Regions from separate parts of the Priestia sp. VA7 genome, predicted to be linked through region 1. Evidence: riboswitches for the same ligand, from Rfam matches in the RefSeq annotation. Region 1 holds a riboswitch; each other region holds the start of a gene.
The links. A riboswitch is a leader RNA that binds a small molecule or an ion and turns the genes downstream of it on or off. The one in region 1 is predicted to bind cobalamin.
Positions count from the first base shown of each region.

Region 2: another riboswitch for cobalamin. It lies ahead of metE (5-methyltetrahydropteroyltriglutamate--homocysteine S-methyltransferase); the one in region 1 lies ahead of nikA (nickel ABC transporter substrate-binding protein).
Region 3: another riboswitch for cobalamin. It lies ahead of AC0C45_RS24345 (HoxN/HupN/NixA family nickel/cobalt transporter); the one in region 1 lies ahead of nikA (nickel ABC transporter substrate-binding protein).

Region 1 covers NZ_JBVQPN010000007.1:32,047-36,597, reverse strand. The annotation lists gene AC0C45_RS25000 (GNAT family N-acetyltransferase) at 1-384, opposite strand, end outside; gene nikA (nickel ABC transporter substrate-binding protein) at 456-1,997, opposite strand; cobalamin riboswitch at 2,141-2,330, opposite strand; gene ftsZ (cell division protein FtsZ) at 2,333-3,337, opposite strand; gene AC0C45_RS24985 (tautomerase family protein) at 3,697-4,086, opposite strand; gene AC0C45_RS24980 (hypothetical protein) at 4,253-4,411, opposite strand.
Region 2 covers NZ_JBVQPN010000003.1:47,849-52,399, forward strand. The annotation lists gene araA (L-arabinose isomerase) at 1-739, shown strand, start outside; gene AC0C45_RS12640 (sugar porter family MFS transporter) at 891-2,270, shown strand; gene AC0C45_RS12645 (hypothetical protein) at 2,794-3,045, shown strand; SAM riboswitch class I at 3,126-3,236, shown strand; cobalamin riboswitch at 3,316-3,504, shown strand; gene metE (5-methyltetrahydropteroyltriglutamate--homocysteine S-methyltransferase) at 3,655-4,551, shown strand, end outside.
Region 3 covers NZ_JBVQPN010000006.1:85,688-90,238, reverse strand. The annotation lists gene AC0C45_RS24350 (M20 family metallopeptidase) at 1-476, opposite strand, end outside; gene AC0C45_RS24345 (HoxN/HupN/NixA family nickel/cobalt transporter) at 706-1,503, opposite strand; cobalamin riboswitch at 1,638-1,820, opposite strand; gene AC0C45_RS24340 (organic hydroperoxide resistance protein) at 1,926-2,345, opposite strand; gene AC0C45_RS24335 (undecaprenyl-diphosphatase) at 2,498-3,091, opposite strand; gene AC0C45_RS24330 (ABC transporter ATP-binding protein) at 3,237-4,169, opposite strand; gene AC0C45_RS24325 (ABC transporter permease) at 4,171-4,551, opposite strand, start outside.

The sequences.
Region 1 (4,551 bases):
GTCATAAAAATGACTTTGAGCAAATTGTTCCACTGCTTTTAACAGCTGCTGTCCAATGCCTAGACGCCGGTATGCTGGATCGACATAGCATTTTACAATCTCGGCTGCAGTTTTATGTTCATATCGCTTTTTTAATGCATGAAACCTTCCATCGTAAGCGTATAAACCCATTGTTCCAATTACTTGTTGATTTTCCGTGACAGCTGCAAAAAAAGCAGCGCCTTTCGCTTGAACATAATATTCATTAAAATGAAGCAAATCCACAGGAAGCTGATTTTTTTCCATCATAGGAAATAGCTCATTCCGCATATTCATGACAAACTGAATCACTTCAGCATCCTTTTCTGTTACTTCTTTAATTTGATACATTTGTACTTCTTGCACGTTTACTGTCACATCCTTTTATCTATCATTGTATACTTTCTCTTTTTCCTATAGGAACAACACAATATTGACTATGGCGTTACGTCTAAATGCTGAGTGAGCATATAATACTCGCTTGGATTTGTGGTCCAGTTTTTCACTTTTTGATTATAAGCAACAACAATGTTTGGATGTACAATCGATGATGTCAGCATTTCCTCATTAATCAAAGCGGTTGCTTGCTTAGCTAACTGATCTCGCTTTGCGTCATCTATGGTTAAATTTAACTGCTGAATCATTTTTGTTAGCTTATCATTATCAATCCGGCTGGCATTTAAACCACCGCCCGGCAAATAGTTCGTACTTAAATAATAGCTTGCATCTCCTCTAGGTGCAGTGATAAGACTGTACAGTGCTAAATCCCAATCGTCTTTTGCCATTACATATTCATCGCTGTCCTCAACGAGATGAATCTTAATAGTAATTCCTAACTCTTTCGCATTAGACTGTATAAGCTGAGCAATCAAAGGAAGTTCCGGCAGAGAGCTGTATGTGACAAGAGAGAGGGATAATGGCTTTCCATTTTTGATTGTTTTGCCATTTTTAATTTGATAGCCTGCTTTCTCTAAATATTTTTTAGCAGATGGCATACCTCTTTGCTCATTAGCATTATTATCAGCAAAAGGAAATTGGGGTAAAAATGGACCTCGAGCGGCTGCCGCTTGATTGTTCATGATGCTGCTGACAATTTCTTTTCGGTTCAGTAAGGTATCGATAGCTTTTCTTACATTTTCGTCTTTTAATGCGTCATTGGTTTGATTATAAAGTAATAAATGTGTACGCACACTGGGTACTCCACTTACCTTAAAAGACGGATCTGTTTGTAAAGTGCCCAAACTTTCTAAAGGCGGGCGATAAATAATATCGGCTGTTCCGGACTGAAGAGCCGCAACTCGCGCATTAGCATCTTCGTTAAATGCAAAGATCGCATTTTTCAATTTTACTTTCCCATTCCAATAATGTTCATATCTTTCTAACTTCACTTGATTTCCTTGATCGAAAGTCAAAACTTGAAATGGACCTGTGCCAATAGGCTTCTTAGCTATATTAGAAACATCAATATCTATAATAGCTGTGTTTGGATGCACTAACTCAGAAGGAAATTTAGGCATTGGTTCTTTTAATGTAATTGTCAGCGCATGACCGTTCGCTTTCATTTCTTTAATATTTAAAGCGTTTTTCATCGCATAACTTTGATCTATCGTTCTTTGAAGAGAAGACTTAACGGCATTTGCATCTAGCGCTTTACCATTTTGAAACGTAATATTCTTTCTTATCGTAAATGTCCACGTAAGACCGTTATCTTCCGTTTTCCACTTTTCAGCAAGCCAGGGCTTTATTTTTAAATCATTGCTGATTTTAACAAGCGTCTCCCCTACTCCCGCACGAACTGCTGTATAATTATCATCCGTATGAGGATCAAGCGTTGCAGATGTAAAATTAAATAAAAACGTCACACTTTTATCCGTTTTCTTTCTTTCTTTTATACTTATGCTCTCTTCATTAGGAGCGCAAGCAGTGAGGCAAAGTAACACAAGAAATATCATAGATACGAATTTTTTATTATTTATCATTGCTTTTTCCACCTTCTATTTTAATACACAAAAAAGCACTTCTAAAAAGAAGTGCTTGTCTTCACAACAAATTCAGATAAACGTATTCCTTGTTTATCCTATTTTTGGTTCTGCCAAAACACCTCCCTATCCTCGTAGGTTATTGTGTGTTGCGATTTATGGCAGGTCTCCTGGCTTCAAGTCATTGCCTTATACCGCCTTCCCGTCTCTAAATAGACAGTGGCTTTTTGGCATAAGGCTCCTTGTTACAGTGGCGGGACCGCTCCGGATTTGCACCGGATTCCCTTTTAAGGCAATTGAAAAACAATTGCCACCATAAAAGCTGGTTATTTAATTTAGTAGCGTGCTCTTGAAACTCTAGAAGTAGAAGCTGATGGTGAAACATCTTCATCATCAAATCCAGTGGCAATAACGGTTACCATCATTTCGTCCTTTAAATCTTCATTAATCACGGATCCAAAAATCATATTTAAGTCCTGATCAGAAGCCGACGTGACAATATCTGCTGCTTCCTGTACTTCGTAAAGACTCAGGCTGCTGCCGCTTGTAATGTTCAACAGCACGCCTCTTGCTCCATCAATCGATGCGTCTAGCAGCGGACTAGAAATCGCTTTTTTCGCTGCTTCAATTGCCCGGTCTGATCCGGAAGCTCGTCCGATACCCATAAGCGCAAATCCTTGATTAGACATGATTGTTTTTACATCAGCAAAATCAAGGTTAATCAGCCCCGGAACAGCGATTAAATCTGAAATACCTTGAATACCTTGGCGAAGAACATTATCTGCTTCACGGAATGCTTCAAGCATAGGCGTCTTTTTATCGACAATTTCAAGCAAGCGGTCGTTTGGAATCACAATAAGGGTATCTACCGATTCATTCATCGCAGTAATACCGCCTACTGCTTGCTTCGTACGTTTATTTCCTTCAAACTTGAACGGGCGAGTGACTACTCCAATTGTTAAAGCATTTAGTTCACGGGCAATTTGGGCAATAACCGGAGCTGCTCCAGTACCGGTTCCTCCGCCCATGCCAGCTGTTACGAATACCATATCTGCGCCTTGCAGTACTTCTTGAATTTGTTCTCTGCTTTCTTCGGCTGCTTCTCTTCCCACTTCTGGATTAGCTCCTGCACCTAATCCTCGCGTTAAGGCCGCACCAATCTGCATTTTCACATCTGCTTTAGATAAGTTAAGCGCCTGAGCATCTGTATTAACGGCGATAAATTCTACCCCTTGTACACCATGTTCAATCATACGGTTAACGGTGTTATTTCCTCCACCGCCGACTCCAATTACTTTAATTCGCACTAATGGCGATACATCTGCATCAAATCCAAACATTCTAAGTTCCTCCTCAATGATCAAAATTACTTTCTCTTATTATCCGAAAAAACACGTGAAGAACCTTTTACTACTATATTTAAGGCGTAACTGTTCTTTTGTTTTACAGATTTTATACATTTCTCTTTTAACCTTTAAATCTTTACATCTTTATGTAAAATTATTGTTGTTCTGCAGTTAGTACGCCGAACTCTTTTTTGGTTTTTCTACTCAAAACGGCATATAAGCTTATTGTATCATTCATTTGACAGATGTCTGTATTTAATTTTGAGTAAGATGTGACTAAGAGAATAATATTTTTATAGACAAAATGAGAAAAAGCCCTTAGAAATAAGGGCTTCTCTAGATAATAAACCGTTTTATAATTTCCCAGTTAAGAATTGAGCTTCTCCCATGCCAAAGCTCCAGTCAGCATTACCGTTCTCAACAATTGAAATCATAATGTCGTTTGGCTGAATACCGCAGCTTTCTCCCAGCTCTTTTACAATTAATTTGTAAAGAGCTTGTTTTTGCTCTTCTGTTCGCTGTTTACTCGTTACACTTATAATAACCAAATCCTTGCTTCTCTCAAAGCCAAGACCTGTATCTTCAATAATCATTTCATGAGCAGGATGCTGATGTACAATTTGATAGCGGTCGCGTTCTGGGACGCCAAAGGCTTCTAGTATCGCTCGGTGAGTAGCGTCTAGTAATGCTTTTAACTCTTTTTCATCTCTTCCTTCTATTACATCAAATCTAAGTAATGGCATACTAAGTAACCTCCAGCTTTTTGTCTAATATATTATTGCTTTATCATATCACAACTATCATTTGTAAAAAAAGATATGCTATTCCAAATGTGCTCTCTAGTGAAAGAGCGCTCAAACTCTTCACTAAAAGCTGAACCGAATAAAAAGAAATGAGCAGCATAACGGCTCATTTCATTAGTACAAAAATATTTATAATAAGAGCTAAAATACATACAGATACAATGGCAATGAGTACGTTCATCACAAGGTTTTGCGAGGATGTTTTAGCTTGTTTTTTCATATCAGCCCGACTCATCTGTTGCTTTTCATGATCACTTTTAGACATCACGTAGCCTCTCCTATTCATCAAAATGTCAGCAGTGTGTAAATGATTTTTGAGAAACCTTGATCCAGTTTTTTTGTATAAACAGCAGCACATGCAGGTTATCACCAGTTATTTTAGCATGTTTTGTCAAATAAGTGGAC
Region 2 (4,551 bases), on a different contig from region 1:
ATTTGCTGAATATGCCGACGCGTACGAATTTGTTTACGGCGGTTATTCTGCAGAAGACTGGGAGTCTAGCGTAAAAGTACAGGCAAGCTATGAAATTGCGATTAAACGTTTTCTAGATGAAGGCGGCTACAGCGCCTTTACCACTAACTTTGAAGATCTATACGGTATGAAACAGCTCCCTGGTCTAGCTGTACAGCGCTTGATGGCACAGGGCTACGGCTTTGCCGGTGAAGGAGACTGGAAAACAGCGGCGCTTGACCGCCTGCTTAAAGTAATGAGCCATAATCAGTCAACGGGCTTTATGGAAGACTATACGTATGAATTGGCTCCCGGACGTGAGTCTGTGCTTCAATCACACATGCTTGAAGTAGACCCGACGCTAGCGGTAAACAAACCAAAACTAATCGTTTCTCCGCTAGGTATCGGTAACCGCGAAGATCCGGCCCGCTTAGTGTTTGACGGTAAACAAGGAGAAGGTGTAGTGGTTTCCATGGCTGACTTCGGTACGCATTACAAGCTGTTAATTAACGAAGTATCGGCATTTGAGCCGGAAGTTCCTGCTCCAAATCTTCCGGTAGCGCGCGTGCTTTGGAACATTAAGCCGAACTTCCAAGACGGCGTTAAAGCGTGGATTGAAAACGGAGGAGGCCATCATACGGTTCTTTCATTAAATTTAACGACGGATCAAATCGTGAGCTATGCAAAGCTTGTTGATCTAGAGTACGTCATTATTAAGTAAGCATCACTACTTTCGAGGGAGCGCTGCTTCCTTGAAAGTGAAAATATAGCGCAACTTAGTAAAAGAACGCCGTTTTTAGAAATAAATGAAAGCGTTTTAAATTTGTGTGATAGGAAGCAAAACTAAGACAATACAAAGGGGATCTATAATCATGAGTAAAGTATCAAGTAAGTTTATCTTCTTCTTCGGCTCATTTGCCGGTATTTTATTCGGTTATGATATTGGGATTATTGCTGGTGCAGAAGGTCATATCCGTGAAGCGTTTCATTTAAGTCCGCTCTGGCTGGGAATTGTGGTTTCGTCGCTAATGGGAGGAGCAATTATCGGTTCCATTTTAAGCGGATTATTAGGCGATAAGTTTGGACGAAGAAAGTTAATTTTAATTTCGTCGATCATCTTTCTTTTAGGCTCCATCGGTTCAGCGATTGCACCAGAGGAAATTACGTTAACGATTGCGCGCGTCTTTTTAGGTACAGCAGTAGGAACGGCTTCTTCGTTAGTTCCTGCCTATATGTCAGAAATCGCACCTGCTAATATTCGCGGGAAGCTTTCAGGTTTAAATCAGCTAATGATTGTAATTGGATTATTATTAAGCTATATTGTAGCCTTTATTTTTGAGCCCGTTCCAAACAGCTGGCGATTAATGCTTGGCAGCGCCGGTATTTTTGCAATTGTATTATGCATCGGTATGATCAAGCTTCCAGAGTCGCCTCGCTACTTAATTAAAAATGGAATGCCAGATAAAGCGCGTGAAGTGCTGCGCACGCTTCGCCGGTCAACAGCTGAAGTGGAAGCTGAAGTGTCTGAAATTGAAAGCGTAGCTGTTCATGAACAATCAGGCATTAAGCAGCTGTTTCATAAAAAGTTTCGTTTAGCTTTAATTATCGGTGTCGGAATGGCAACTTTTCAACAGATTCAAGGCTCAAACTCAATTGTTTATTATGCAACAAGCATTGCTCGTCAAGTTGGTTTAGCCCCGCAGGTAGCTGCTGGCTTTACGGTTATTGTTGGGGTGATTTTTGTGGTGACAACACTTATCTTCCTGCAGTTTGTTGATAAATTCAACCGCCGTACCATTCTTACGATTGGCGGTGCGGGAATGGCTCTTTCATTTTTCACACCGGCTATTCTAGGAGCATTAGGCGTTAATGAAGTCGTCGTGAACTGGGTTACGTTAATTGCTCTTTGCTGCTTTATCCTTTGCTATGCGTTTTCTTGGGCGCCGCTTACGTGGATCATTGTAGGAGAAATTTTCCCGCTTTCTGTACGCGGAATCGGTGCTGGGATTTCATCTGCTTTTAACTGGACAGGATCGCTGGCAGTAGGGCTTGTGTTCCCAATTTTAGCTGATCAGTTTAGTTTGGGCGTTATTTTTTCAACGTTCGGAATCATTTGCATTCTCGGTTTATTCTTCATACGTTTTGTAGTTGTTGAAACAAAAGGACGTAGCCTAGAGCAAATTGAAACGGACATGGCAGCTCGTTCTGGAAGAAATTCTGTAAGTCCAGTTGAGCGTAATAAATATGTTTAATTGTCGTAAATGTTTTAAATGTAAGATGCTGAGATAAAAGTATTTTAGCTGAAGTGAAAAACGAACCACTAATCAAACACTTTGATTAGTGGTTCGTTTTTTTTGTTAGGGTAAACGTAGGTTTCATGTGTATAGATCTTTCTAGCAGGTGATTGGAGGACAAGACGAAGACTCCTGCGGGAAGCGAAGTCTTGTACGGAAATCAACTGCGGTGTCACAAGCGATTCAGCTCATGTATCCCATTTGCCTTTAGATTGAATTCATTTCGTTATGTCTCAACCTCTTTTGGGAAAATGTGCATAACTCTTAACGAAACCTTGTAGCAGAAGGTTCAGTCAAACGTTATAATAGATAATGAATGATGATATATTCTCTATATTTGTCATATATTTGTATTACATATGTAATTAAAGAAAAACATTCACTTGATATACTGTTTAATGACTTAACTTTATCTTAAAATTCACAGTGAACTGCCTGTTTATAGAGGCTTAGAATATACACAGCAAATGGAGGAGCAATCATGGCAAACGAAAAGATGCAAGAAGGACTTAATCGTTTTATCAAGGAAGATTTAAATGACCTTTTAGGTAGACTGTTCCCCTTAATGGACCGGGAGTGTGCCGAAGAAAAAAGAAAGCTTATTGAAACAGCAGTAGAGTACATTTATTCGTCAGGATATCACCAAGGAGCAAAAGACTTGATCGAAACACATCGAAAAGACGATTACAAATTGTTAAGACAAAAATTAGCGTCAGCACCTCCTGAAAACTAATTTTTTTGCAATTTCTTTTGACAACATAAATCTAAGGTGTTAAGATGACTCTACATTCAAAATATTATAAACAATTAAAACTCTTATTGAGAGAGGCGGAGGGACTGGCCCTGTGAAGCCCGGCAACCATTTAACATTCTTGTTAAAAAGGTGCTACATCCTGCAAAGCGTACAGCTTTGAAAAATAAGAGAGGATTTCATAGATACTATGCCTCTCTATTCATGATAGAGAGGCTTTTTATTTTATGTGAAGGTGTTTTGAATGAACAATTTTATAAAAATGCATCAGGTGCTGTGTAACGAATGTACGCAGCTTAAAAGGGAAGATCGGTGAAAAGCCGGCGCGGTCCCGCCACTGTAATGGGGAGCAACTTATTAACCACTGTTTCATGTTGAAATGGGAAGGGATAAGAAGCGATGAACCTAAGTCAGGAGACCTGCCTGTTGTATGCACTTAAGCTCTACGGGATATAGAGAGGAGTGAGGAATACGTGTTGAGAAAAACAGACTATCTCAACTTTAGTTAAGTATGCGTATCATCTCTCTTTTCATTTCGAAAAGAGAGATTTTTTAGTTTATCGATAAAAAAATATACAGGGAGTGGAAAAAATGAGCAGTGTAAAAAGTTCAAATGTAGGTTATCCAAGAATTGGTGAAAAACGAGAATGGAAAAAATCGCTTGAGCAGTTTTGGGCAGGAAAACTAGAGAAAGATATCTTTCTACAGGAAATTGAAGCTCTTCGTCTTGAGCATCTGAAAAAACAGCGTGACGCAGGAATTGAACTGATTCCAGTCGGCGATTTTAGCTTATACGATCACGTGTTAGATACAGCCGCTATGTTTGGTTTGGTGCCAAAGCGCTTTGAATATGACGGAGGACCGGTATCGCTTGAAACGTATTTTGACATCGCGCGAGGAACAAAAGGTGCGGTAGCTTCTACGATGACAAAATGGTTTAACACAAATTATCACTACATCGTACCCGAGCTTGAGGAATGTACGCCGGCACTTGTAGAAAATCGGCCGCTTCAATTTTACAAAGAAGCAAAAGAAAAGCTGAATATCAAAGGTAAACCCGTTATTTTAGGTCCAGTAACATTTGTGAAGCTGTCAAAAGGATATAAAGAAAGTGAGTTTGAAAAAGTAGTTGAACAATTTGTTCCGCTTTATGCAACTATTTTAGCGGAGCTGCAGGCAGAAGGCGTCGAGTGGGTGCAGATAGATGAGCCGGTTTTAGCTACAACGCTATCAAAAGAAGAAATCGCGCTGTACAAAGAAGTCTATCAAACTTTGAAGGAAGCGGCACCGAATGTAAAAGTCATTTTGCAAACGTATTTTGACAGCATTGATCACTATAAAGAAGTAGTTGCTCTTCCTGTTCATGGTATTGGCTTAGATTTTGTACATGACCGAGGCGAAAATCTCACGGCGCTTAATAAATATGGTTTTCCAACTGATAAAGTGCTGGCAGCAGGAGTGATTGACGGACGAAACATTTGGCGTGGA
Region 3 (4,551 bases), on a different contig from region 1:
GACCCAATCTCTTCATCCGAATTGCAGAAAAACACAATTTTTTTATCGAGCGATAAGCCAAGCTCTTGAATCGCTTTAATCGCCCATATAGATTGGACAATGCCGCCTTTCATGTCTAAAATTCCCGGACCGTACAGCTTGTTTCCCTCTGTTCTTAGACTCAGCCTTCCCTTTTCCCATACCGTGTCAAAGTGACCGATAATTAAAAGCTGCTTTTCTCCTTCTCCAATCGTAAATTTCAAATGGTTTCCTACTTCTTTTTCTTCTATGATTTCGTACCCTACCCCTAAACGCTTTTGAAATAGCTGCGTTAAATACATTCCACACTGATCTACTAACTCTTTGCTGTAGGACGGTGATTCTTTTTTCACAAATCCGACTAAATCTTCAAGCATCTCTTGTTCGTGTTCTTTTAAATAACTAAATACACTTTGTTCTACCATTACCTGACTCAAATCAATTCCTCCTCCAAACAACCCCTGCTGCTTGCATTAAATGCTTTTATTTATCGTACGTATAACTATGTTCTACGTTTCACATAACGATCTTAAATTATCCTTAATTATAATGGTTTTCAGACAATTTTCCATCCTTTAAATACAGATAATACTTTAACTTATTCATAACCGACCGAAAATAGCCATAAACTTCAACAAATTCATACAAAAAAGCTTCAATCTTCAACAGATTAAAGCTTTCGTTTGACTAATTGACATTTATTTTAATATTTTTCCCTTTTGACTTCACACTCACAAAAACAAACATAGACACTAAAAAAACAAACAGAATAACGCCAACCATTTCAAAGTTTACTTCGGCCCATGGGTTAAAGAAAGTGAATGCTAAATAGAACGACACACCATAAGCGAGGACAACAATAACCCAGCCCATCAAGCGAGAAGCAGATTGTCCAAATTTACTCGATTCATTCACCATTTTATGTACAATCAATGAATCGATTGTATCTGTTAGCATCATACCAAACATAAACACTAGCCCCAACAAAAGCGGCGTATACTTGCCTGCGTTCCCTACAGCTAGAGACCACACGGCCGTTTGACTGACCGTTTCGGCTGCTAAAGCGAACAATGCTCCTACAAGAATAATTAAAAAAGGATTCGTTGTTCCTTTTGCGATTTTCGGAATAAACTTCCCTTTTAACCCGCTCAGCTGAAACTCTTCCTCTTTATTTTTGGTTCGAAGCAAATGATATGTGTTTAATGTCCCGATTAGAAAGAGAGAGATAATGGATACCCAAGATGCAAAATGATCGAAATACGATGGAAACGTAAAATTCTTCATCACCACGCCCAGCATCCCGGCCGTGACGGCCACCATTCCTCCGTGACCTAGTGAAAACAGCGTTCCGACCCACGGGGCAAAACGGCTGCCCATTCGCCAATTATATCGAGTCTGGCCATCAATAAAAGCTAAGTGATCTGCATCCAATCCGTGCCTGATTCCTAATAAAAAGACAAGTAAAAAAACTGATAAACCTTCCATTTCCTACACTCCTTTTTTTAAAAATAAAACGTAAAAAAGCCTCAATTCTATAGAAATTGAGGATGTGTCGGCATATGAAAATAAACAGCAATTGCTCACTGCGTACCTTGATACACCGCCTCTTTCCTAGAAGAGTCAAGTGTACAGAATAGGTAGGTCTCCTGGCTTGAGATCATCATTTTCTACCGCCTTCCCCGTTTTGAGTGACGATAAGATAGAAAACTCCCTGCTTACAGTGGCTGGACCGCTCGAGATTTGCACTCGATTCCCTGTTACCTCTTACGCTATGTAAGAGCACCTAAACTGTGCGAATAATTCATTTTCTTCTTCATTATACTAGTACCGCTTACAAATGAATAGAGAAAATTCAAATAGAAAAGCCCTGCTAAACTTTACATGCTTAGCAGGGCTTTTTAAAGCAATTAAACTACTTCTACCGTTACGTCTACGTTACCGCTGATTGCTTTTGAATACGGGCAGTATGAGTGAGCTAGGTCTACATATTTTTTCGCTGTTTCTAAATCTAAACCTTCGATATGAGCTTCAAGCGCTACTCCAATTTTCACTCCTTGATCAGCTTTATCGGGAAGCAGCTGAACAGTAGCTTTTACTTCACTTCTTTTGATTTCTACGTTATGTTTTTTCAACATAAATTCTAACGCGCTGTTGAAACAAGCACTGTATCCAGCTGCAAACAGCTGTTCTGGGTTTGTTGCTGTTGTTGCTTCTCCACCAAGCGCTGGAGGTGTTGCAACATCTAAGTTAAAGATGTTATCTAAAGAGTGAACTTCTCCTGTTCTTCCACCTGTGTTAACGACTGTTGTTTCATATAAAGCTTTCATGTATAAACCGCTCCTCTTTTCCATTAATTTTATTAAAAGTTTTTTATTTATCGTTTCTGTAATTTAATTGTACACAATTTAATTTTAAAAAACAAGTATTAAATACATTAAAAATTTCCCAATAAAAAAAGCCGCGTATTTGCGACTTTTTCTTAATAATATTGAGACTGTTCGTCATAAGCAGATTTCCGAAAAATAGACAAGTTGGTAATAGCCCTCATCAGTTTCGTATTAAAAATAACATAATGAATAAACAGCGCCAGCACGCATCCTAAAATAGCTCCTGTTAACACATCGAATGGATAGTGAACGCCAACCCATACGCGTGAAAATGCAATAAGTGCACCTATTACAACCCACATGCGTCCTGAGCGTTTGAAATGCAGCCAAATGGTAAAAGTGATAACTAATGCAGATGTAGCATGATCGCTTGGAAATGAAGAATTCGCGGCGTGATCAATGAGCTGATTCACGTGGTGAGAGATAAACGGACGATCTCGATAAGCAAATAAACTAATCACTTTATTGATAATGACTCCTGTGGCACAAGCACATAAAGCTTGAAATGCTACAACACGGCTGCCGTTTTTATTAATAAGTAAAAACAAGCCGAGTAAAACGATAAGTACATACTGGGCATAATCTGCAAAGAATACCATCAGCGAATCTAGAGGCTTTACGTGTGAGGCATACTGATTCACCGCGTGGAAGATGGTATAATCTACTGAATTAATAGCTGATAACATAATCGAAATCCTTTCTTATTTTTAAATGTCATTAGCTATCTTATCAGTTTCTTGAGAAAATGAACATGTTTTTGTCAGAAGCTTCCTAACTGGTATTTATAAATAATGTACTCAAGCTCAGTAGTAAATCAACGCCTTTCGCCTATTAACTCACCTGTGAGTGATCCACAATATTTTTTTGCAAAAAGATCTCTTCTAAAGAAGGTTCTTCGACGTGAACTTGATAAATGTCGATACCGCATTGAATCAATTCGCGAATAATAAGAGGAATATTTCTTTCTTTTTGAAGCATCACTTTTGTGTACATGTGATGGTATTCAACTTCGGGACTCAACGTACGGAAAAACTGTTGAATGTATTCTTTGTGACTGTTTGGATAAGGATCATGTTTGATCATCACCGTTTTTTTCGCTTGATATTGAAAGCGCAGCTCTTCCATTGTACCTTCTATTAAAATGACCCCATTTTTCATAATCGCTACACGTGTACAAATCTTCTCAACTTCATTTAAATTATGAGACGTCATAAAAATTGTCTTGCCTTGATTTTGGAGTTCTCTTATTAGTTCATGAATGTGGAGAGCAGATTCAACATCTACTCCAGAAGTTGGTTCATCTAAAAAGATAAGATCTGGGTCTGCTACAATTGCTTGAGCAATTCCTAACTTCTTTTTCATTCCAAATGAAAACTTTCCAACTTTCTGATGCTCATGTCCTTCTAGTCCTACTTTCTTCAGTACATTACTACAGTATTCTTTCGAAAAACGATGGCCGTTTACCTTTAAAAAATAGCGCAAATGATTGAGCGCTGTCATCTCATCATAAAAGTTAGCATAGTCAGGAAGCACACCTATTTTCTTCTGAAGCTCTAAATCAATATCACTCTGTCCCAGCAGCGTAAATTCTCCTGCTGAAGGAAATGAAACGCCGGTAAGCATATTAATAAATGTAGACTTTCCTGCTCCGTTTCTTCCTAAAAATCCGTAAATTTCCCCTTGTGATACCTGTAAATTAATACCGTTAACAACTGTTTTAGATCCATATTTTTTAGTTAACTTACTTGTTTCAATAGCATACATATTATACTTCTCTCCTTTTAAAACTCCAAAGTGCCGTACATAAACAAAGTGCTGCAAAAATAAGAAGAACTGTTAGATACCCTTTCTCCAGCTTTAAATAGTAGTAGGGTGTCACATACTTAAACCATGCAATGTACGCTTTTGATGAAAATATGCTCCACACGCTCAGTACCGGTAGAACAAACGATAAAATAATTGATAAAAACATAGTATGAGTTGGGCTTGGCATTAAAGCTGAAAGCATTAAAACAAATGAAATGATACAAACGGTGAATAGCAGGCACTCTAAAAATATATAAAAAGAAAAATGATGCGAAATAAACGCAATCAGTAGAAATGAAATAGAGATACAAACAAGCCAGAAACAGCAAATACCTAAGAA